DNA from 4 places in the Chryseobacterium culicis genome. Region 2 is predicted to be linked to each of the others. Evidence: riboswitches for the same ligand, from Rfam matches in the RefSeq annotation. Region 2 holds a riboswitch; each other region holds the start of a gene.

Region 1 (6,200 bases), 1.6 Mb from region 2:
ACGATCTGAATTATTGAATCTAATTATTTTAAAGTTTTTTAAAGTGCGTATTCTACTGAGGCTTCTTTAGCAGCAGCTACCATTGCTATTAAAGCTTTTTCTGTTTCTTCCCAGTGTCTTGTTTTCAGTCCGCAGTCCGGGTTTACCCAAAGCTGGTTGGCAGGAATTACGTTCTGTGCTTTTCTCAACAGTTCAATCATTTCTTCTTTTGACGGAACCCTTGGTGAGTGGATATCATATACTCCGGGACCAATTTCATTCGGATATTTAAAATCTGCAAAGGCATTCAGCAGTTCCATCTGAGAACGGGAGCATTCTATGGTAATCACGTCTGCATCCATATCCGCAATATTTTCAATAATATCATTGAATTCTGAATAACACATATGGGTATGAATTTGCGTAGCATCTCCCACTCCACTTGCTGAAATTCTGAAAGCTTCCACAGCCCATTTCAGGTAGTTTTGCCAGTCTGCTTTTCTTAGAGGAAGCCCTTCTCTTATAGCAGGTTCATCAATCTGAATAATTCTGATTCCTGCTTTTTCCAGATCCACTACTTCATCACGGATTGCCAGTGCAATCTGCTTACATGTTTCTGAACGAGGCTGATCATCACGTACAAAAGACCACTGTAAAATCGTCACAGGACCAGTCAACATTCCTTTTACCCATTTTTCCGTTTGAGATTGGGCATACTGAGACCAATACACCGTCATAGGAGTCGGGCGGGAAACATCACCAAAGATCACAGGAGGTTTTACACAACGGCTTCCGTAGCTCTGTACCCATCCGTTTTTGGTAAACACAAATCCTTCCAGCTGTTCTCCAAAATATTCCACCATATCATTACGCTCAAATTCTCCGTGCACCAATACATCAATTCCGATGTCTTCCTGCCAGCGAATGGTTCTCTGAGTTTCTTCTTTTAATAAAATATCGTATTGCTCCGCAGTAAGTTCTCCCTTTTTGAATTTAGCTCTCCAGCTTCTTACCTCTGTTGTCTGCGGGAATGACCCGATTGTTGTAGTGGGAAACAAAGGAAGCTGCAGGACTTGCTGCTGTTCTTCTTTACGGGTTTTGAAGGTATTTATTCTTTGTGCATCCTTTTCAGTGACCGCATTTGATCTTTGTTTTACCTGATCATTGTGGATAAGGGAAGAGGTTCTTCTGCTTTCAATGGCTTTTTTATTTTCTTCAAATACTTCAAGAATATGTTCTTTTTCTGTTCCTGATACCAGCTCTTTAAGCGTTACCACTTCTTCTACTTTCTGTTTAGCAAAAGCAAGCCAGTTTTTAATCTCAGGATTAAGGTTCGTTTCAAAATCAAGATCGCAAGGAGAATGAATCAATGAACATGACGGTGCAATCAAAATCCTTTCAGAGCCTAATTTGTCAACAGCTTTTCTGATGAAAGACAATGACTTTTCAAAATCGTTTTTCCAGATATTTCTGCCATCAATTACTCCTAACGAAAGGCTTAGGTTTTCCGGAATACTATTCAAAATACCATCCAACTGTTCCGGATTTCTAACCAAATCGATATGCAAAGTGTTCACCGGAAGTGAAACAGCAAGCGATGCATTATCTTTTAATCCGTCAAAATAAGTGGCAACAATGAATTTCAGTTTCGGGAAACGTTTTCTTATTTCTGAATACACAGAAAGATAGGTTTCTTTTGCTTTCTCAGTTAAATCCAGTGCCAGAAAAGGTTCATCAAACTGAATCCATTCAGCACCCTGCTCCTGAAGTTTGGTTAAAATTTCCGTATATACAGAAAGAAGATTTCCAGCCAGATCCAGTTTATCAAATCCTTCTTCTTTTTCTTTTCCTAATAACAGATAAGTAACAAGTCCGATAATTACAGGTTTTGCATTGATACCCGCCTGTTTTGCTCCGGCAAATTCATTGAAAATTTTATCTGAGCTTAATTTAAATTGCTGGTTTTTATAAAATTCCGGGACAATGTAGTGATAGTTGGTATCGAACCACTTGGTCATTTCCATTGCTGTAATATCCAGCCCTTCTTTCTGATATCCTCTTGCCATCGCGAAATAAAGATCCAGCTCAGAATTGTTCTTTTTAAGCACCACCTCATGGTAACGCGAAGGAATTGCTCCTACTACAAGGCTCATATCCAATACCTGATCATAATAGGAAAAATCGTTGCACGGGATAAGATCTATACCGGCTTCTTTCTGAATATTCCAGTTTTGATTACAGAGAGTTCTCCCTGTATTCAGAAGTTCTTCCAAAAGAATTTTACCTGACCAATATTGTTCGCAGGCTTTTTTGAGTTCTCTTTTGCTACCAATACGCGGATAGCCCAGAATGTGAGTTTGCATTTTTTTAAACTTTTTAATTAAACTTAATAGGAAAGTGCTTTAAAATGCTTCGTTATGTTTTAGCGGAAGAAGTTTCAGGAAAGTAATGACATAGCAGACTGTGCATTTCCTTCATAAAGAAAAATACATGAATCTGATCTATCATCTGTATGACCCAAAAGCTTCAGCCCGCGAAAGCATTGTCAATTCAGTAAAGGCAGGTCTCCTGACTTGTAACAGTTTCCGTCATCCTTCCCGCTTTTGGCAGTGGATATACAAAGACAAAAACTTTTGGTGTGTTACTTACAGTTGCGCGACAGCTCGTGATTTGCACACGATTCCCTATTAATCTACCTTAAGTAAAACCTTTCCTGTTTGATGAAGTATCTATAAAGAACTGTACTTTTACCTTTAACAATTGTCATCAGTAAAAGTTTTTAATTTTGTGTAAAATTAGCAATACAGAATAAAAGCACAATAAATAAGGAAAAATTAAGCAAAATAAACTTTTAAAAATAAAAATAAAAGCATATAATTCTATATATTTGATTGTTTTAATCATTTAAAAGAATAATATTCTGTGGAACAACTCGATGATAAGGATGTACAGCTGCTCAGGCTGCTCCAGAAGAATGCCAAACTAACCGTTAAAGAACTTGCTAAAGAAGTGAACCTCTCTACTTCACCGGTTTTTGAAAGAGTAAAAAGGCTGGAACAGGAAGGGTTTGTTAAAAGATATGCAGCCGTTCTGGATGCTGAAAAACTCAACCGTGGATTTACCGTTTTCTGCCAAATCAAGCTGAAAATTCACGACAGATCTGTAGGCTATGACTTTGTAAAAGAAATTCTGGAGATTGAAGAAGTTGCCGAATGCTACAATATTTCCGGAGATTTTGATTTCCTTCTGAAAGTTCAGGTAAGAGATATGAAACATTACCAGGATTTCGTATTTAATAAACTGGGATCTGTAGATTCCATCGGGAGTACCCACAGTACATTTGTCATGGCTGAAGTGAAAAACAACCACGGACTCACCATTTAATTGAACAGGAAATCGGTTTTATTCTTCAATCCATTTTCTGAAAGCAGATGTATTGCTCTGGCTTGTAATAAGATGATCTTTCTGACCTTTTATCTGGGCGGAAAGTGTATTCTTATTGTAACGTTCTATTCTTTCAATATACTTTTTCTGAACGAGTGCACTCCGGTTGATCCTGAAAAAATCTGAAGCATTGAGCTGGGTTTCAATTTCTTTCAAAGTAGATTCATTCAACACGTGTTTTTTTCCTGCTGTGTCAAAAGCAAAGACAATCCCTTCTTCCGCTTCAAAGAACGTAATGTCTTCCGTATTGATAAAATAGATTCCCTGATGTGAGCTGACCGAAAATCGTTTCTTATAGTTTTTCTCCACAGGGCTGTTATTCAGCATTTGCTGAAGTTTTACCAAAACATCCTCCGGTTCTGATGCTGTATTTCCCAATAGAATAAATTTATCCCAAGCCTTTTGAAAACGGCTCTGCGAAAACGGTTTTAAAAGATATTCAATCCCGTTGCTTTCAAAGGCATTCATCCAGAAACTGTCATACGCGGTAGTGAAGATAACCGGACATGAAATATTCACCTGGTCATAGATTTCAAAGGCGTTTCCATCTAATAATTCAATATCAGAAAAAATCAGGTCAACCGCTGAGTTTTTAAGAAAAGCAATAGCTTCTTCTACAGTACTTATTTCCGAAACAATTTCCACGGGTTTTTCCAGTTCGCTGATGAAACGTTTTAATTTATTTCTTGCCGGAATTTCGTCTTCGATGATTACAACTTTTATCATATTTTATGCTGGAATTATGGGAATGACCACTGAAAATTCAGTTTCTGATTTTATAATTTCTACCTGCCGATCCGTTAACAGCGTATACTGCTCCTTAAGATTACTGAGCGCTCTTCCTGAAGTCTTTTTACTGTTTCGCTTGGGTATTCTGGTATTGGAAACCCTGATTTCTTTATCTATTTCTACGGTGATCAAAACAGGATTTACAGCTGTTCCCAGATTATGCTGAACTGCATTTTCAAGCAGCAATTGCAGGGAAAGCGGAATGATCTTCCCCGATGATCTGATATGATTTATTTTTAATGAATAAGCATTTCCATATTTATACTGTATCAGATTAAAATATTTCTCTGCAAATGCCAGTTCTTCTTCTACAAACACGGTCTTTTTATCAGAAACCTCTAAAACATACCGGTATATCTCTGCAAATTCATTGAGAAAATCTGATGCTTTGTGTTTATCTTCTTCTATTAACTGATCCAGAATGTTGAGATTATTGAATAAAAAATGAGGATTAAGCTGTGTTTTCAGTTGATTAATTTTACTTTCAGACAGGGCATGATCATAAAGAGCCAATTGTTTCTGATATTCCGTATTCTTTTTGTAGTAGCGGTATGCGAGAAAAAAACTTCCATAAATAAACCCTCCTATCAAATCTGAAAAGGTAGAAAGAATAACAACTTCCTGATTGAAATTTTTCTCCACTTTTCCAAAAATAACAGCAATCAAAAACCCTATTATTTTCATCACCAAAAGGTAGGTTAATAGGGAAAAGCTGAATATTTTAAGGATTTCAGCTGCACTAAACGTTGATGACTTTTGCCAGTTTTTAATGAAAAAATCAATCACAAAAAACAGGATACAGGCACTGATAAGAGTAACAACGGCCGCTTCAGGAGTAAAAATATACCAGTCCAGTGTTCGTCTTATTCCTATGCGGGTGTGAATAGACTGTACATAAGCAAACAAAAGAATAAACAGAAGGAAGTACCTGTTTTGATGCATCTGTTTCAAAATGGTTTTCATCAGTTTTATAAGGGGATTTTTTTACAAAAATAGCCCTATATTTTTACAGGGCTGTTTTTTGTATTATTATTTTTTCTTTTCCGGAAATGATGAGGTAACATTTCCGTTGTCATCTAAAAAGTCCAGTTTTGCTTCATTATTTTTATCGACACAGAATCTGGCTCTTGGTTTACCCTTACTGTCAAATAAGAACAGTCCGTTATGTTCATCTTTGGTTTTTCCAAGCATCATTCTTGGTGCACCTCCAATCAGTCCCTGTTGTTCATATTCTTTGTATTTTTTCTGAGCGGCTTCCGGATCTTTTATCTGATTCAGTTCTGCCATGATTTCTCCTGTTTTGAGTTGTGATTCTTTTGACGGACGATCATTAAAATAAAGTCCGCTGGAGACCACTCTCTTATCTCCTTTCTTATAATCCTGAGTTAAAATCTGCATGACCTGATCACCATCATATTGATCATAGGTAAGAGACAATCCCGAACTGTGGCCATTCTGATTTTTCTGTCCGTCATAAATAAAGCCTCCACATTCAATTCCGTCTTCATTGAAGAAAAGCATACCTGAACGTTTTTTTCTCGTTTTATTGGTAGGACTGCCGTTTATTTTATCTTCCCCTGTGGGAAATTTATCCACATTGGTAATGATCATTTTTACCGTACCGTCTTTTTCTACAATATTGATTCTTTCTACATCTATTTCAGTAAACTTCTGATTTCCGTCTTTTTTAAAGGCGGAAGCAGTTAAAAATACAATTCCAATGACCGCTGTAAAGGCAAATGCTCTTAAAAAAATTAATTCCCTGTTCATAATGTTATGTGTTACTTGTTTTGTTTTTGATAGGTCAAAGCTATGGTAACCCTGTTTACCATTCAATCAGAAAACAATGAACTAAGGAAATAAAGAAATAAATGAAGGATTTTTCCCGTTGAGTATATTTCATCAACCACTCTCCTTCCGGTAAATAAAAAAATCCGTCAAAGAATAACGGATTTACTATGATTATGGTTTTCTATTCATTAATTCGC
Region 2 (6,200 bases):
CTGAGCTTGGAGGTGCGCTGGCAGAAAGTTTCATGGAGTTTTTCTATGACAAAAAGAGTTTTGCCATCATTACTACTCACTATACCAATATTAAACTGGTAATAGAACAGCTTCCCAATGCCCAGAATGCAGCCATGCTCTTCAATGAAGAAACATTAGAACCGATGTATAAACTGGAAGTAGGACAGGCAGGAAGTTCATTTACGTTTGAAGTGGCAGAAAAGAATAAGATTCCAAGATTCATTATCCATTCTGCCAAGAAAAAGGTAGAGCATGATATTGTCAATCTTGATAAAACGATTGTAAAACTACAGCAGGAAAAGTTTGAGGTTGAAAAACTGAAATCTGATCTTGCAGAAAGAAAAGAATCTGTAGAAGATAAACGTGACAACCTTCAGAAACTGAATGATCAGCTTCAGCAAAAGCTTTTCAATTTCCAGAAGCTGTATGAAGAAGAACACCGTAAACTTCAGTTCGGGAATAAGATTGAAACATTTATTGACAGCTATACCAAGGGAAAATCCAGAAAAGATGTTGTAAAAGATTTTGTGAAGCTTCTTGAACAGGAGAAATTCAGAAAACTGGGGAATGACAAAGATGAATCAAAACGTCTGCAGGTGGTTAAGAGAAAAATTACCCAACAGCTGAAAAAAGAAGACGTTATTGAAAAAATTGCAGAAACCAATGAAAGGCTGGAGGAACAGCGTAAAACCGACCGTGCAGTATGGATGAAAATCGGGCAGCGTGTTCGTATTACGGGAAGCACCAGTGTAGGAACCATTGAAAAAATTTCACGTAATAAAGTGATTGTCAATTACGGAACTTTCAAAACAACCATTAATGCGGATGAACTTGAGAGAATTTAATTCATCTGAAATTAATGTAATGCAAATAGTAAAAGAGAGCACCAGAAGGTGCTCTCTCTTTTTGATCTTTATTTCTTAATAAATTTTAATCGGATTGTATTGTCTTTATCTTTCAGCTGGATAAAATACATTCCTTTGGACAAATTACTAAGGTTTACTTTATGGTCAGAAACTTTTCCTTCTCCTGTTTTCTGTCCCACAGCATTATAAATTTCATAATCCGTTACGTCTGAAATTCCTGAGATGTTTAAAACATCGGATGCTGGGTTAGGATAAATTTCAGGTTTTGCAGACTTCCCTGATTCTTCAACTCCAAGGGTGAGATTGAGTAAATCTACTCCATAATCTTCAACTTCTCCATAGGTAAACGTACTACAGCCATCTGCAGGCATTGTTTGGCTGGAAACAATCCTCATGGTTACGCCACACAGTGTCACTGCTGCCAAACTTGGAATTGTAAAAACAGATACTGCCGGAGCAGCCTGAGTGATATTATTCGCCACCATAACTCTTTCGGTGGATTCAAAAATTCCGTTGGCATTAAGATCAATCCATGCCGTTACAGTGGTTGTACCCGGAGTTCCCGTCCACGTATTGGTCACTGAAAGTGTATTTCCTGTACTTCCTATAAAAAACTTGACCTTTCGGCTTACATCACTTCTGTAATCTGTATAATTGGAAGGCCCGGAATTGCTGACCATTGGAGAGGTAATTCCCGCAGAATTTACGGTCACATTGGAAATATGCATCAGGCTGGTATCTGTAGATACACTTGCACAATAATTAAGTGTTGTTGTAAAAAATACAGGATTAGACCATGTTCCCTGTACAGTACACAATTTTACCACCTGCACTTCATAAGTTGTACAAGGCTGCAGATTAGTAATAGTATAAGAATTTTGCCCAGCTACAGGAGTAGCCACCATCCAGATAGTGGATCCAGGTATTCTATATCTGATAAAATTATTCGGAGTATTGGGATCAGCAGTCCAGGTAACCGTTCCTGAGGTAAGAGTTGTAGACACCTGCACGCCAGTGGGAGCATTGGTATCACAGTAAAATAAAGGTTGGGATTCTTCTTCCACTTTGTTGTTTGCCTGAAAACTGGAAACTCCCAAAATAAAAGAGAATACATACAGTAGTTTTTTTGTCATGTTTATTAGTTTTAAAATTCTCTTGAAAAATAAGAGATTTTTTGGAATATCTCTCACACCAACCCTATATTATTGTGCTTTTTTTAATACTTTTGAAATTAATCTTGTAAAAAATACACTTTCATAGATATTCCATTTTTATTTTTACCATGATCAAAAGTTTTTCTATTCTCTGGATTTTTTATAAAAAAATAATGTTTCCAACTTTGGGATTTTCTTTATTGATTTCTTTTTTATCATCATTCAGTATTAAAAATTTTGGACTGAATTTCCTTTTAATCCTTCCCGTTCTTCACTATTTCATTTATGAATTAAGGTTTAAAAACGAATATTACTTTTATGCCAATGTAGGGTTTTCAAGGATTTTTCTTTGGGCAGGAACGATATTATCAGGGATTATTGTAAAAATTATAACATTGTTTTTATGAGCAAGCTGCATGTTGATAGTGTAACAAAATCTTTTAATGAAAGGAAAATTTTGCAGGATGTTTATATAGAATGCGAAACCGGACAGATTACAGGGCTGCTGGGCAGAAATGGAAGTGGAAAATCAACTTTATTAAAAATTATTTTCGGGATTATCGGCGGTGATACCCAGTTTATAAAATGTGGCAACAAGGTTTTGAAAAGTATTTCAGACAGAAAAAACAGAATCTCATATTTACCCCAAGACCTTTTCTTACCTAAATATGAAACCGTAAAAAACCTGATTCCTTTCTTTTGTAATAAAGAAAACACCAATTTGCTGTCTGCCCTGGAATTCATACAGCCCTTTCTTCATGAAAAAATTAAAAATCTTTCTAAAGGCGAACAGAGAATTATTGAAACCCTGATGATCACTTACTCTGAAACAGATTTTGTTTTACTGGACGAACCATTCCATAACCTTTCTCCAAAAGTTTGTGAAGAATTAAAGAAAATTATTCGTCAGCAGTCACAGTACAAAGGTTTTATTATTTCTGATCACAATTACCAGGATATTCTGGATATTTCAGACTACCTATATCTGCTTTCTGACGGCCATCTGAAACAAATACAAGATTTTAAAGAACTGCAGCGGTATAATTATCTCCCGAAAAGTATTTAATTTATATATTTGGGGATCAAAAAAAATTTCATGATGACTTTTATAAATAAAGCATTCTATTTATCCGCATTCAGTATTTTATCTATAGCTTTTGTAAAAGGGCAGACAAAAGTTCCTTTTGGAGTTGTAAAAGCTGAAGAAGGATATGCCAACGTACGTGTACATAAAGACGACTACCGAAAAATTGTAGACAAGATCCGTATGCGTAAAGGAGATGTTTTTGTTTATGTAAAACCGGCTCCGGGAGAAACAGAGTGGATCTGGATCAAATATCCGGAGAAACAGGATGATGACAAGCCTTTTGTACGTTATGAAACTCTTGATAAAGAAGGAATGGTGAATAAAGGGCGTATTGCCTATGTAGATCAGCTTCCCGCTTATACTCCTTCTAAATCTAAAAACGGAAGATCAATTATTTTCACAGACAATTCCGATCCTAAAATCCCTACCGCCCAAAGAAGCAAAGTAGTGATTGATGTCTATCCTTCCAATGCAGGATACCGTAAAAAGGAAAAAGATGCTGAAGGAAAAATTCTTACCATTGATAAAGTAAAACCATGGGGAATAGGAAATGATCTTCCTGAAGGAATGACTGAAATCAAATCCATCAGAGTACAACAGCCCGGAAGAGGTTCTGTTTTTGTAAGAGAAGCCATCAAAAATATGTTCCAGCCTACCATGGATTTTGAGAATATTGGAGTAACTTCCCTTGACAACGATAATATTTTCCTTTATATGATCAATGGTTCAGGAGAAAACAGATACACAACTCTTTGGACAATCAAAAAGGGAAGAGTAATCAGCCAGATTATTTATCATAATCCGGAATAAATTCATTATTTTTGCACCCGAAAAAGTTTTACGCTTATTCATCATAGAAATTGGTTCTGCATCACTGCAGATTAAAAGGGAACCGTGTGAAAATCACGGACTGTCGCGCAACTGTAAGTAACTGAAATCTTTATCAAAGATCCACTGTGCGAGGCATGGGAAGGAGATAAAAGATGTTACAAGTCAGGAGACCTGCCTTTTTCTTAAACAAGTAACTTTCGCGATTTGAAGTTGTATTGATCTGATGAATTGTTTCAGGAATTTCCGAATTTCCTGTTATTATTCTGTTGTTTGATATTATTTCATTTCGCTTTAATTAATAATGAAATATGACTACAGAAGAAAGAATTGAAGCCTCCGAAACCAGAATCTTTAAAGCGGTTTTCCCAAACACAACCAATCATTATGATACCCTTTTTGGTGGTACGGCTATGCAGCTGATGGACGAAGTAGCTTTTATTACCGCTACCCGTTTTGCCAGAAAAAGAGTGGTAACGGTAAGCAGCGACAAAATAGATTTCAAAAAACCTATTCCTGCCGGAACTATTGTTGAACTGATCGGAAAAGTTTCATACGTGGGAAAAACCAGTATGAAAGTGAACGTTGAAATTTACACAGAGCAGATGTATTCGTATGAAAGAGAGAAAGCCATCGTAGGTGATTTTACTTTTGTAGCGATTGACGAATTCAAGAAACCAATCCAGATACTATAAATAAAAAATCGGGCGGCCTCTGGCCGCCCGAATTTTTATTTTCATTAAAGTTATTTCAGCACTTTTTCTGTTTCCAGACTTCTGTTCAGTAAAAGTTCAAAAGCCTCTCCCATTTCATCCGATGCTCTGCTGATGGCATTTTCAAGCATATTTCGGATTTGTTTTTCGGTAACTCCGGCTTCCGTCCAGCTTTTTCCTGTGGTATGGGAATTTAAAATAAACGGCATGATTCTGTCGATTCCACAGGCAAAAATAGCATCCGGTGTTTTCTCATCTTCAAATTCCAGCCATAGGTTAAAGAATTCTGAACGCAGAGGTTCATCCAGAATTCCAAAGATTTTCTGAGCAGAAGCTTTCTCTCTTTCAAATTTCCCAACCATTGCTTTTTCATCAAAAATAAAAGTATCTCCAGCTTCAATCTCCACAAGATCATGAATAGAAAGCATCCTTATCACTCTCAATAAATCAATATCTGTACGGTTTTTAGCATACGGATAAAGGATCTGAGCCAGAATAATAATCTGCCAGGAATGTTCTGCGGTATTCTCTCTTCGGGAATCATCAGCATTATAATTTCTTCGCTGTACATTTTTAAGTGCATCTACAGCCAGGATAAAATCTATCTCTTTCTGAATTTTCATCTTACTTTTTATTTCTGTTATATTGATCTGCCGGATATACTTTTGTTTTGGTAATCCATTTATTATTGATCTTTTCTTTGGTTATTACTTTCACCTGATCTTCATTGGTCATATCCTCTTCCTTTTCAAAGACTTTCTCCAGTCCCTTATTCGGAATAACAGCATATTCTATCGTAAAAATATCGCAGCAGCCAGACTTTCCATAGGAGATCAGACGTTTACGTTTGGCATCAACATCAAAAATATCAAGGCCGTTCGAGCCCAATTCCGTAAGCTCCTCACTTTTTACAAACCCCATTCTTGTTTTGTTGAATACATACACGTCATATGATGCTCCACTATAATTTCCCATATTTCCATTCCTTATCGCTATATCTTCCGTTCCGTCAAAATTAAAGTCATCGATAATCACAGCACGTTGATCACCAGAAAGCGGAATCAATTTTCCCTGAAGCAGTTTTTGGCCTTGCCCTGCATATAAAACCAGATCATCAGAAACAAAAGTCTGTACTTTGCTGTTTTTATGATCAAATAACTCTACCGTTCCCTTTCCTCCGCATCTGTCATCATAGCAATTTTCTATTTGGATGACGGCATCATAACTCTTCGATACATTTTTAACTTCAAACCGATATTGCCCGAAACATAAAGGTCCTAATAAAAGAAATACAGAGAAATCCTTATACTTATTCAAAATATTCATGGTAATAAGAAATGATTTAGGTGTTTTTTATTGCTAACAAAAATACGAATCCTAATACCCATCTCAAAATCTCATTCTCTTTATCTGTTTCTCTACTCAAAGAGTATTTATTCATAAGAAGCTGTTTCCCGCTATCCACTCATACTCCTCGCTTCTCTACGATGCCCTTGCTGCTGCGGGGTAACCGCTACTATCGGGGCTAGAG
Region 3 (6,200 bases), 160 kb from region 2:
GATCCTTAATGGTTCATCGAATTTTTTTGATAAGTTTAAACAGTTACAATATAAAAAACATCCTAATTTGGGATGTTTTTTTATTTTCATGGTTTATGATGTTCTTATCATCTGCTGTATCTCTTTCTGAAACTTTTTATTCTGTTTTCTGATTTTTATAATAAAGTATAAAAGGATAACGATAAAAATACATCCCAGCAGAACAGATCCAATTTTAATATAGCGATAATAAGATTTCAGATTTTTACTTTTCAAAGCGGTTTCCTTATTGTGATTGTTAATCACCTGATTAATGGACTTCAGTTCATTCTGCTTTCTTTTAAAACGCATTTCCAGGTATTTTTTATTATACTGCTGATAGAGGTTTTGCTGTCCCATAGCAAGATAATTATCAGCCAATTCTTTGTAAAGTCCTTCATTCAGAATAATATCTCCGGTATTTTTACAAAGGTTTTCAGCTTTTAGTAAAAGGCTTATGGCAGATTGATTTTCATGTTTTTGTTTATGGATTTCAGCAATTCCTTTCAGGGCAAAGGCTTCCAGACTTTTAGCATAATTCTTTCGGGCGAAGGCGATAGATTGTAAAAAAGCTTCCTGTGCTTTGTCAATTTGATTGAGATTAAGATAGCAATACCCAATATTGTAATACACCACACTCATATTGGAATAAGTTGTTTTCTTCAAGGGAACCTTTTCATAATTTTGTATAGAAATCAGAAATTTTTCCAATGCAATTTCTGAATTGGACTGGCTTTTATAAATCATTCCTCTAATGGCGTAGCTTGCAGCCGTCTCGATATATCTTTCAGGATTTTTGGCTGGGATTTTTGAAATATACTGATCGGCTTCATTCAATGTTTCAAGACTTTTACTGAAAAGCTCCATTTGCTGATACTGTATAGCCACTGAGATCAGTACTCCTGACTGGCTTTTGGGATCATTGGTTTTCTGGGAAAGTTCCTTTGCTTTTAAAATATATTTTAATGATTCTTCAAAGTTCCTTTTAGCAATATTGGCTGTGGAAAGAAGCATATAAAGATTAATGGAGGCCTTTACATCATGAGATTTCTTTAATAATTGTTCTCCAATTTTAATGGTGTTATCAGGGTTGTCATAAATTTCAAGTTTAGCCTTTTTTATTAAGACGCTGTCTGGTGTCTTTTGTGCTTTTGTAAAAGTATAAAAAGCGATCAGCAGCAGGGATAGTATTTTTAAAAATAGTTTCATACGGCTTTAGTTTTACTGATTTCCTGAATATAGGCATTGGGAGACATTCCGGTGACGGATTTGAAAACGGTTGTGAAGGCACTGTGGGATGAAAACCCTGAATACTCTGCAAGGTAACTCACTTTATAATTAAGAAAAGCAGTATCACTTCTTAATAACTGTACAATGTGATTGATCCTTAGTTTGTTAATATATCCGTTGAAGTTTTTTTCTTTATTATTGATGACTTCGGATAAGTACTTTGTATTGATTTCCATTTGTGAAGAAAGCATAGACAGTGACATATTTTTATTCAGATAGCGGTCAGATTTTTCAAATTCTTCAAGCTTTTGGAGGATTTCATCTTCTTTTTCCCTGGAGATTTTGGTAGATCCGGAATCTTTTGCTGCTGCAGGAGCTTTGCTTAATAAAGTAGGTTGAGGTTTCTGGCTGATCTGTTTTTCAAAGAAATCAAATTGCTTTTTTAAATCTTTATTTTTGCTTGTAATGAGTAAAAAATAGGTAAGCAGGGCTATAACAATTAAAGATAAAACAATAATCAAAAACAGGGAAGATCTGAGTGATATCTGTTTTTGAAATTCAATGTTTTTATTCTGGTTGGTCTCAACGAGTTTCACAAGATACCGTATTCCTTCTTTCGAACTTACATCTGTTTTTGTTTTTAAGTCAGTATAAAGTTTATTGTATTGATGGTATTTTGCATCATTATGAATGGCGTAGTAATTACGGGACAGTGATTCGTAAATTTTAATTTTTAAATTGTTGAAAGGAAGGTTTTCAATCAATGCAAGCCCGGTTTCCAGCTTTTCAATAGCTGTTGTATAATCCTGTTTCAGGAAATAATACTGGGATAGGTTCTCATAAGCCAGCCCTAGCAGAAAAGGTTTGTTTTTCTGATGTTCAAGATCTGAAATGATACTTTCTATAAGGGGTTTATATTCAGAGAGTTTATTTTGCTTCAGTAGATATGAAGACCGGAAAATCCTGTTTTCGATTTTTAAAATTCTCTTCTCTTCATTATGACCACTGAGATATTGATTGCTTTTATCAAGGTTTTTCAATGCTGTTGGATAATCCCTGTTGATTCCAGAGTTCAAAGCCTGAAGCTGATACAGTTTTGCGGTAGTGATTTTTAAAGTCGGATCATTACTTTTAAGGAGCTTCTGATCAGATAAAAGATGAGAAATAATTCTTTTCGACTGGTTGTACAACCCCAGATTCTGATATTGATCCGCAAGATTATAATCACTGAAGATCTGCATATTATAAGAAAGATCATTTGCCTGATTATTATCCTCTTTTTGAGCAAAAATATTCACAGACTGTACATAATCGCCCTTCATAGCAAAAGCTTGTGAAATAATATTTTGCAGCACAATTTTGTGTTCCGTATTCTGATCACTGACCGGAATTCCCTGGGTATAACTGATGCATTCGTCAGAATTCTGATAGAGCTTGAGAAATGCCTTATCGGCTAAAATAGTAAAGTCCGGTCCGGACTGTCCATTGATACAATAAGAGCTGTAAATAAAAATAAACAGGAATATTTTTCTGCTGTTTTGAAATAATTTTTGTTCTGATAATTTGTTTTTTGTGTTTTTTTGAATAATTCTGGTAAAATCCATATTCAAAATGTTGTTTTGTATCTGTTTGTTTATGAGTGTTTTAAAAATTAAATTCTTTTGAAATTCACGAATTATGAAAGCCTATTTCTTGGGATAGGCTAAATATTATATTAATATTGTTTCCACCAATTCGAAACGCTAAATATAATAAAATATGAAAAATTTTTACAGAATGTCAATGAAAATATTGACGGCTTGTCTTTTCCTGAAATTTGGTTTTGCAGAGGCGCAGCTTACTGTAATAGGTTTAGGAAATTATAATGTAGGTGCAGTTTCTGATAATGGAATGGTAAGTATGCATACCAGCGCAGGAGGAATTTATAAATGGAATGCAGCAGGAGGACTTGTACAGATAGGTTCTATTTCAAACGGATATCCGGCTGCAGGAAGAACTATTGTTTCGAATGACGGAACTAAAATATCATCTTCCATTACCAATACCGCAACAGGATTTAATGAAATATCAACGTATGATGTTGCTGCCGCCACATGGGTAAACCGGGGCGGACTTGTTCCTACCGGATGGGACGGAAGTGTAAGCTCTACCTGGGGAATGACTACCAACGGAAATACAATCGTAGGGCTGGGGTTTCTTACTGCCGCGAATGCCCACGCTGTGAAATGGGATGAAGTGAACGGAATGGTAGATCTGGGAAGTATTGTTTCCGGACGCAGTTCAAGAGCAAATGCAGTTAATGCAGCAGGAACAGTAATTGTAGGATGGCAGGACGAATCAAACGGTACGAGAAGCGGTGCAAAATGGCAGGATGGAGTAGAAAGTTTTATTACTGATAATAACGGGAATAATGTAGGGGAAGCAGGAGGGATTTCTGCAGACGGAAATACCATCATAGGATCGGCAAATCCTAATCCCTATGTCTGGAATGTTGTAAGCGGATTAACGTATATTACCCATCCTAATGCTTCTTTCAGTTTCAAAGGAGGTGCAACAGGAATTTCTGCTGATGGGAAGAAAGTTATCGGATATTACAGAGCATTTGGTGCCCCTCCAATGTCGGGAGAAGGCTTTATCTGGACCTCTGCTACCGGAAGGATTAATCTGAATGATTATGCAGCATCCTTAGGAATTGCAACGAATGGAGTAACAATGGGACTTCCTCTGGCTATTTCACAGGATGGAAAGAAAATTGCAGGTTCAGGAACGAACGCTTCAGGTCAGATGATCGCTTTTTATCTGGATACTTCTGAATTTTTATCCGTCAATGATGCTGTAAAAGAAAAAAACAGTATAGGTATTTATCCTAATCCTGTTGCTGATATTCTATATTTTAAAGGAACAGGAAAAATAGAGAACGCAGAAATTTATAATATGGTTGGACAAAGGGTGAAATCATTCAATGCTGTAGAAGGACAGATTGATGTTTCATCCTTGTCAAAAGGAGATTATATTTTACAATACTCTGTGAAAGGCGGTAAAAAAGAGACTTATAAACTGATTAAAAAATAACATATATAAATAGTAAAGTAGTGGGATGAATGGCTGTTTTCAATATTGAAAGCAGCTGTTCTTTTTTTGTTTCAGCTCATAGGAAGACAGGCTTTTTAAGCATACGTATGGTTTTAGGCGAATACATATAAAAAAACTATCTTTGCAAAAATTTTGGTTTCCAGTATTTTGGAATGAAAAGGGAATCGGGTGTAACTCCCGGACTGTCCCCGCAACTGTAAATCGCAACACAAGTTTCTGCAAAAAACCACTGTATAAAAACGGGAAGGAGCAGAATGCGAAAGTCAGGAGACCTGCCGGAATTATAATTAAAAAAACATATTGCTTTCGGAGGAAAAGTAAAAAAGTATGGATATAAAAAGATCTTTAGTACTGCTTTTTTCATCGTATGGTTGTTTTCTTTTTGGACAAGAGAAAACCATCGATACTATTTATGTTTTCGACAACCAGATGAACAGGGTTAAACTTTTTCATCCTGTAAAAATAATTTCGGAGGAAGATGCCGAGAAAAATTCGAGTAATCTTTCGGAGCTTCTGAGATTTCAGTCACAGGTTTTTATTAAAGAAAATGGTCGTGGTGCTGTTTCTTCGCCTTCATTCAGAGGAACTACCGCTCAGCAGACAGCGTTTGTCTGGAATGGGATTAATATCAACTCCAGTTTTCTGGGACAGGGAGATATCAATAATATTGCTTTGTTCGGCTATGATCAGATCGGTATAAAAGCAGGTGGTGGAAGTGTGGTGTATGGAAGTGGTGCTATCGGAGGAAGTATTCACCTGAATAATACCCTTGATTTTAATAAAGGTTTCCATGGTTCTTTATTTTCAGAAGTTGCTTCTTTTAATACCTATAACAATTTTGTAAAAGGTTCTTACAGTAATGATAGGTTCAGTTTTAAAGCTTCCGGAAATTATTCTGTAAGTGAAAATGATTATAAGGTAAACGATCTGAACTATATTAACCGAAACGGAAATTATTACAATACTACGTTCAATGCAGGTGCTTCCTACAAGATAACGAACGATCATAAAATTTCATGGCAGAGCCAGTTTTTTGATTCTTCACAGCATTATCCTGTGTATGAAGAAACAGGAACAAAGACAAAATATAAGACTCAAAGTGTAAGAAGTCTTCTTTCGTGGGACTGGAACAAAACAAAGTTCAGCAACTCCTTTAAAGCGGCCTATACGGAAGAAAACTTTCAGTATTTCGGTTCGCTAAATCAGCCTAAATCCAGTGGTGGAACCGGGAAAAACTATATCTTCAAAAATGATTTCAATTATTTCCTGAATTCAAAATGGAATTTTAATCTTATCGGAGAATTTCAGATCAATAAAGGAGAAGGGTACGCGAGTGGAATATCTGATGTAAGCAGAAATATCGGATCAATTTCAGGATTGTTGAGGTATTTTGCCACGAAAGACCTGCGTTTTGAAGGTGGATTTAAGAAAGATTTTGTGGAAGATGTGAAGTCTCCATTTATGTATTCATTCTCCGGAAAATGGAGTGCCTTACAATGGTATGATGTGAGTCTTAACGTATCAAAGAATTTCAGATATCCGTCATTTAATGATATTTATTATGAACCGGGAGGAAATAAAGATTTGAGACCCGAAACTTCTACTCAGTTTGATATGACAAATGAGTTCAAAATGGGAGATTTCAAACTTACTTTGTCTCCTTATTATATGAATGTGACGGATCTTATTGTATGGCTTCCGACTGCTCTGGGCTACTGGCAGGCATCCAATATCAATAAATTTGAATCTTATGGACTGGAATCCCAGTTGTCTTTCAGTAAACAGTTTGGGAATCATAAATTCAGAGCGAATGCAGGATATTATTATGCAAAATCTATTGATAAAGAAACGAAGATGCA
Region 4 (6,200 bases), on a different contig from region 2:
CTTTAAATTGGTGATTCGCCCAATTGAATTTTTTCTGAACAGACAGATCGTGAGTGTACCAGGGCTGTACATAATTGTATTGAATATTGTCCTGATTCACATCATATCTTTCTCCTACATACATCGCACTGTAATTGAAACTCCAGTCTTTATAATCTGCCATCAAACTGAATGATCCGCTATGCCATGGGGTATAAGGAATCTGATTACGATAAAAGGTATCTTCCGGATCACTTATATCTCTTGCACTTTGATATGTGTAAGAAAGCAATGGTCTTAACTTTACCTTTCCTAATTGCATTTCGGCCTGAATATTTACATCCGCTCCAATAATTTCAACCATTCCAAGATTCATCATCAGCCAGCGGAACATACTTCCGTTAGGGGCCGCTACAATTTTATCCTGTACTTTGTTGTAGTAACCATCTACTTTAGCATAAAAGGTTTTAAAGAAATGGTTGGTATAATTCTTCTGATAAGTAAATCCTACGTCATACTGATTGGTAAATTCCGGTTTCAGATAGGTATTTCCGATATTGGTATAATATAAATCATTGAAAGTCGGAAGTCTGAAAATTCGTTTATAGAAAGCTCTAAGCGTAAGCTCAGGAATGATCTCAGGCTGGTAACTCATAAATACAGCAGGTGTCCATTCTCTGCTGTCTCCTGGTCTTTTGTTTTTTCTTACTTCTTCAAACGTAAAAGTTCCTAAAAGGCTTCCCAGAATTTTGAACCTGTTCCACTGATAGGTTGTTGCCAATGCCACCAATGTTGTGTATCGCGTAGGATAAGAAAAGTTATCAAGATTAGCATCAAGATTATTGTATTGAAAATCTCCACTCAGACTCACATCCCAATTGGGGGTGATAGAATAGATATTGGATGAGGAAAGATAGAGTTCTCTTTGGATATAGGTATTATCGGTATGAATAATAGACTGTGAACGAACCGTATCCATGAAATGAGTATAATCGTAGGCGAATTTTGCTTTCAGCTGTGTTTCAAGTTTTGGGAACAGTTTCTTTCTCAGATTGGCCTGTACAAAATAATTTTCGTCAGAAAGTCTCGCTCCTCTTCCGCCAAAACGGCCGTTGACGATAGGTGCCGGCATCCCACGGTTTGAAATATAACCGTAGCCACGGATATTCCAGCTTCCGTTATTTAAAGTACCGTTGATAGACGTTTCAAAACGTTTTGCCCTGATATCTGAATCCTGTCTCTTTGCGATGGTATCATAAGCCTGCTGACCATCTGGATATTTTTTAGCATAACGAAATCTATAAATTCCGTCACTCTGCATAAATTCTCCACTGAAACTGGCAGAAACTCTGTCTGATATTTTTTGTTCCAAACGGAATGACGGATTGAAAAGATCAATGGACGCACTTTTTGCTCTTATAACGAGATTGGTTTTTCTTGTTCCTTTAAATACAGGTGTTTTGGGTTGCAGATAGATCGATCCCGAAGAGCCAAAATCTTTTGCAGGTTGGAAAATTTCACTTTTCTGTCCGTTATACAATGATATTTCTTCCAGATCGTCTAAAGAATATCTCCCCAGATCTACCAGTCCGTTTTGGGCATTTCCCAATTGAATTCCATCATAGAAAACACCAACATGCTGGCTTCCCATACTACGGATATTGATCGTTTTCAAACCCCCTAACCCTCCATAATCTTTGATCTGAACTCCGGAAAAATACCGCAACGCATCTGCAACAGAATGACTGTTCAGTCTTTCCAGCTGCTCACCTTGCAGGGTTTGCGCCGGAATAATTTCTTTAAAATTCTTTTTATAAAGACTAATCGCTTTGATGGATTCTTCCTTCAGAGTGTCATTTTTCTTTTTTTGAGAATATAAAAGTTGAGATGTGATCACCAGTATTGTGAAAACAGCTTTATGAATTGCAGAAGTAGTTTGTTTTGCCGCCATTAGCTCATTTAGGATAATGAAGACGCTAATGGATATAAGAATACAACGACAAAGCACAGCTGTTACTGCACAGAATCATTGATGTCCTAAGCTTTATTCCACGAAAGCGTCAAACGATTATTTTCTGGCAGGTCTTCTGACTTACTCCATTTTTGAAATCCTTCCCATTAAAAAACAGTGGATATATTCTTCAAAAACCTTGGTGCGGAGCTTACAGCAGCGGGTCTGTTCCGGATTTTCACCGGATTCCCTTTTAAGAGCTTTTTATGGCTCACCAAATTTCGGCAAAGATAAAAAATTATTCCTAACCCCCAATTAAAATAATGATTCATAAACAATTAAAGCTCCCGAAGGAGCTTTAATATGATTTTTAAAAGGGGTTTTATTTAAATCCCGATATTCAGGAAAATACTGAATCTTGATTTTGCTTCGATGTCACCTCCTGCCAGATGGGTATACATAGGAAGCATGAGCTCACTTCCCAAACTCAGCCTTTTATAGGAAGCTTCAAATCCTAACTTTCCATACAATGCGCTTCCTGCAGTATTGGGTAGCGCTTCGTCAAACTGTTTATTCTGGGCATACACTTCTCCCTGAACTCCGGTTTTTACTGAAAAAATGGATTTTTCATTTCCTGCAATCTGATAAAACCCCGTCGCGGCATAGTTCCATTGGTTTCCAAATCGGTAATTTTTCTTATTCTCCATTTTGATGGTATAATCTGTATTCACCAACACAGCTACTTTATTTTTCTGAAACTTATAATTCAAAGCGGCCTGATAATCCCAGCTGCCGGTTCCCAGCTGAAAACTCGGATTAACGCCGGAAGCTCCTTTTTCATCGAATTTCCCTAAAGGAATTTTCACACCCAACCCTCCGCTTAAGTGGTGAAAATTATCTTTAGAACTCATCAGCTGATAAATTCCCATCAGATTAAGATCCCCGATTCCATTGATTTTGATATCTCCCTGTTGGGTTTTTTTTTCATGGAAATGGAAGGGCAGACTTGCATATACACTCAGTTTTTTAGTTAAAGGAATCTTTCCCCAAAGCTGTAAGGTATTAAAATACTGATCTTGTGTAAGATCTTTCACAAATAGGTTTTCTTTTGCTTTGTAATGCTGGGCAAAATATTTGATTCCGATAAACTGTGGATTCAATAAAGACTCAAAGCCGGAAGAACCGTTTCCTGCAGCACAGCCACAGGCATCACAATCATCATCAAAATCAAATCTGCTAAAGCTGTCCGGAGCTATATATGCACTATCTCTGATAGTTTTTGCCTGATATTGCCCAAACAGGATTAAACTTATTATTACTATAATCTTCTTCATGTTTTCTATAAATTATTCTGCAAATTTTGGATTGGATATAAAACTTTTATCTGATAATGTTTTCAGGAATGCAATAATCGACTGTTTTTCCTGACTGTTCATAGCAATACCAATATGCCCATTCTGTTTCAGCTGCGAATCCAGATTGGGATTATCTTCTACCTGACCTGAATAGAAGTTAAGTACCGCCTCTAAGGTGTAAAATCTTCCGTCATGCATATAAGGTGCTGTATATTCTACATTTCTCAGACTCGGAACACGGAATTTCATCCAGTCTACCTGATTAAGAGTAACTCTGTAGCGTCCCGCATCTTTGAACTCGGTGTTATAATACATTCCTGTATTGCGGAAGCTTTCATCGGTAAATAATTCTCCACTATGACAAGAGGCACATTTCTGACCGAATAAAGCCATTCCCTGGGATTCTGCTGAAGTTAGCTGCTCTTTTCCCTGTCTGAATCTGTCATATTTTGAATCTGCAGAAATTAAAGAAGCCATAAACTGTGACAGCGCTTTTAGAATTCTTTCTCCGGTAATCGTTTCATCTCCATAAGCTTCCCTGAAAAGTTTTTTATACTTCTGGTCATCTTTTATTTTTGAAATAGCTTCCGGTATGGAGCTGTCCATTTCATTGATGTCTGTAATGGGGCTGATGGGTTGTTCATTAAGATTATGAATGACCCCGTCCCACATATATCTTTTCAAAAAAGCCATATTCTGAATGGGTGGAGCATTTCTGATTCCAATTCTGTCATCTACCCCATGGCTTACTGTATGCCCATGATGGGTAAAAGCGTTTTCCTGAATATGGCAGAAACCGCATGAAATGGTATTATTCCGGGAAAGTCTTCCTTCGTAGAATAATTTTCTTCCCAATTCTACTCCGTTTTTTGTCACCGGATTCGTTGATGTATCAAAAGTCATTTCAGGAAAATAAGAAGGAAACTGCAGATTATATGCTTCATCTTTTTCCAGCGGCTGTATCACCTCATCTGAACAGGAAATACAACTCAGCAGAAATACACACAGAACCAGTATTGTTTTTACAAAAAAATTAATCATTATGAACGTGATCTACTTTAAACATTTTTGTAAGGTTATTGGTAACGTCTACCAGATGTTGATTTGAACCCATCAGCATATCATTAGTTGTGGTAAGCGTAAGCGCTTTATCTCCACTCAAAAACTGATTAAGATCTGCCAGAATATGAACAGAAGGGCGGATTTGTCCTGTTACTCTGGCTGTTGTTGGAAGATTCAACGTAATTTCACGATAAAGATCAGGGGTATTATTTTCTGTAGTATTTCCCATATTTCCTGTATGATTCATAAATTCCTTTGATGGAGAATCTGCTCCATATTTTCCTTCCAGTTTTACAAAAACATATCCGGCTGCCCATGACCATGACATCCCTTTCTGCTTGGCTTTTGTCCAGAATTCAGCTTGACCGTCTTGTCCCAATAAGTAAGCTTTCTGGCTGATTCCTAATCCGAATTTTATTTTTTTATAATTATTTTTCGGAATACCTTCCAGGTTGAGGTATATAATTCCGGCTACCGCATCAGCCTGATCTACTATGAAAGCACCTTTATCAGGATTGTTTTCATTGTATTTAAACTCATTCCCGTTCTCGTCTATCAGGGAAATGTTACTGATTACATATTTTAAAGCAGAAAAATTATGTTTCTGTCCATTAGAAGAAGTCTGAACCGTTTGATTCAGGACAATATCTCCTACATTATTAAATCCGTTTTCAAATTTAATCTGAAGCTTTCCGGGCGTAGTATCCTGTGGATTTTCGTCATCTCTGCTGTTTTCGCAGGCTACGAAAGAGAATAAAGTAAAGGCAATAAAGAATAGTGATAAAAATTGAGAAATTTTCATTGTTGATTTTTTAAGTTGAAGGATAATTGTTGAATGTGAAAACATTCTTTTTTTTTACCACAAAAGACACCAAAGTTCTTACACTTAAGGTATATCAAGTGGTAAGTTTTATGCACAATAAGAACACGTAAGCTTTTTTATTTATCTATGCTTTTGTGACTTTTGTGGTTGAATAGTGATCGTTGAACTTAAAAAACCGGTGGTTTGAAAATATGGGTAAGAAACAGAAAAGAATAGGCCGTTTCATAAGTGAAGTTGAAATTGAAAAACGATTGTTTTTCAGTAGTAATAATCTCTGCAGTTTCAGGCAGGATATAGGTATCAAGGATTTTCTGTCCTGAGTTTTTGAGCTTCTGAAAAGGTGAAGATTCTGAATCATTGGTTTTAGCCAATTCTTTACTCAGGTAACACTTTCCGTTACAGTGAACCTCTGGCCTGGATTTATTAATACAGAGAACTTTAACGATATAATCATAATTTACAGCATACTCTACCACGGGTACTAAAGGTCTTAGCACCATGTAAAAAGTAAAAAGTATGCTGTAAAATAATTTCATCAGATTATTTCTTGCTTAAAGCTTCGTCATATCTTCTGCTGATTTCTTTCCAGTTGGTAACATTCCAGATCGCGGTAAGATAGTCTGCTCTTTTATTCTGATATTTCAAATAATATGCATGTTCCCAGACATCAATTCCGAAGATAGGAGTTCCCTTCTCTTCCACCACATCCATCAAAGGATTATCCTGGTTAGGCGTTGAAGAAACAAACAATTTTCCATTTTTATCTACGGAAAGCCATGCCCATCCTGATCCAAAACGGTCTGCTCCTGCTTTAGCCATTTTTTCTTTAAAAGCATCCATACTTCCGAAAGTTTCAGTGATGGCTTTTACCAATTTTGCAGAAGGTTGCGTATTCTTCTGAGGAGTAAGAACCGTCCAGAACAGTTCGTGATTGTAATGTCCTCCTGCATTATTTCTTACTGCAGCGGGCAATTTTGAAACATTGGAAAGAATCTGAAACAACGTTTCTTTTTCCTGTGGAGTTCCTGTA

Evidence for each region. A riboswitch is a leader RNA that binds a small molecule or an ion and turns the genes downstream of it on or off. The one in region 2 is predicted to bind cobalamin.
Region 1: it holds a riboswitch for cobalamin, as region 2 does, so the genes downstream of both, metE (5-methyltetrahydropteroyltriglutamate--homocysteine S-methyltransferase) here and CQ022_RS08640 (acyl-CoA thioesterase) in region 2, are expected to answer to the same signal.
Region 3: it holds a riboswitch for cobalamin, as region 2 does, so the genes downstream of both, CQ022_RS09315 (TonB-dependent receptor plug domain-containing protein) here and CQ022_RS08640 (acyl-CoA thioesterase) in region 2, are expected to answer to the same signal.
Region 4: it holds a riboswitch for cobalamin, as region 2 does, so the genes downstream of both, CQ022_RS15845 (TonB-dependent receptor plug domain-containing protein) here and CQ022_RS08640 (acyl-CoA thioesterase) in region 2, are expected to answer to the same signal.

What each region holds. Positions count from the first base shown of each region.
Region 1 covers NZ_PCPP01000001.1:289,423-295,622, reverse strand. Annotated here, with positions in the region: gene metE (5-methyltetrahydropteroyltriglutamate--homocysteine S-methyltransferase) at 39-2,342, opposite strand; cobalamin riboswitch at 2,520-2,706, opposite strand; gene CQ022_RS01430 (Lrp/AsnC family transcriptional regulator) at 2,902-3,363, shown strand; gene CQ022_RS01425 (LytR/AlgR family response regulator transcription factor) at 3,382-4,149, opposite strand; gene CQ022_RS01420 (sensor histidine kinase) at 4,153-5,175, opposite strand; gene CQ022_RS01415 (hypothetical protein) at 5,242-5,982, opposite strand; gene CQ022_RS01410 (hypothetical protein) at 6,192-6,200, opposite strand, start outside.
Region 2 covers NZ_PCPP01000001.1:1,894,200-1,900,399, forward strand. Annotated here, with positions in the region: gene CQ022_RS08615 (endonuclease MutS2) at 1-866, shown strand, start outside; gene CQ022_RS08620 (GEVED domain-containing protein) at 935-2,020, opposite strand; gene CQ022_RS08630 (ATP-binding cassette domain-containing protein) at 2,445-3,107, shown strand; gene CQ022_RS08635 (hypothetical protein) at 3,138-3,938, shown strand; cobalamin riboswitch at 3,973-4,153, shown strand; gene CQ022_RS08640 (acyl-CoA thioesterase) at 4,268-4,651, shown strand; gene CQ022_RS08645 (HD domain-containing protein) at 4,702-5,292, opposite strand; gene CQ022_RS08650 (XAC2610-related protein) at 5,294-5,995, opposite strand.
Region 3 covers NZ_PCPP01000001.1:2,055,295-2,061,494, reverse strand. Annotated here, with positions in the region: gene CQ022_RS09330 (hypothetical protein) at 94-1,227, opposite strand; gene CQ022_RS09325 (helix-turn-helix domain-containing protein) at 1,224-2,852, opposite strand; gene CQ022_RS09320 (T9SS type A sorting domain-containing protein) at 3,007-4,320, shown strand; cobalamin riboswitch at 4,458-4,636, shown strand; gene CQ022_RS09315 (TonB-dependent receptor plug domain-containing protein) at 4,669-6,200, shown strand, end outside.
Region 4 covers NZ_PCPP01000002.1:615,911-622,110, reverse strand. Annotated here, with positions in the region: gene CQ022_RS15845 (TonB-dependent receptor plug domain-containing protein) at 1-1,930, opposite strand, end outside; cobalamin riboswitch at 2,039-2,224, opposite strand; gene CQ022_RS15840 (transporter) at 2,317-3,264, opposite strand; gene CQ022_RS15835 (cytochrome-c peroxidase) at 3,277-4,326, opposite strand; gene CQ022_RS15830 (MbnP family protein) at 4,319-5,149, opposite strand; gene CQ022_RS15825 (hypothetical protein) at 5,338-5,706, opposite strand; gene CQ022_RS15820 (superoxide dismutase) at 5,711-6,200, opposite strand, start outside.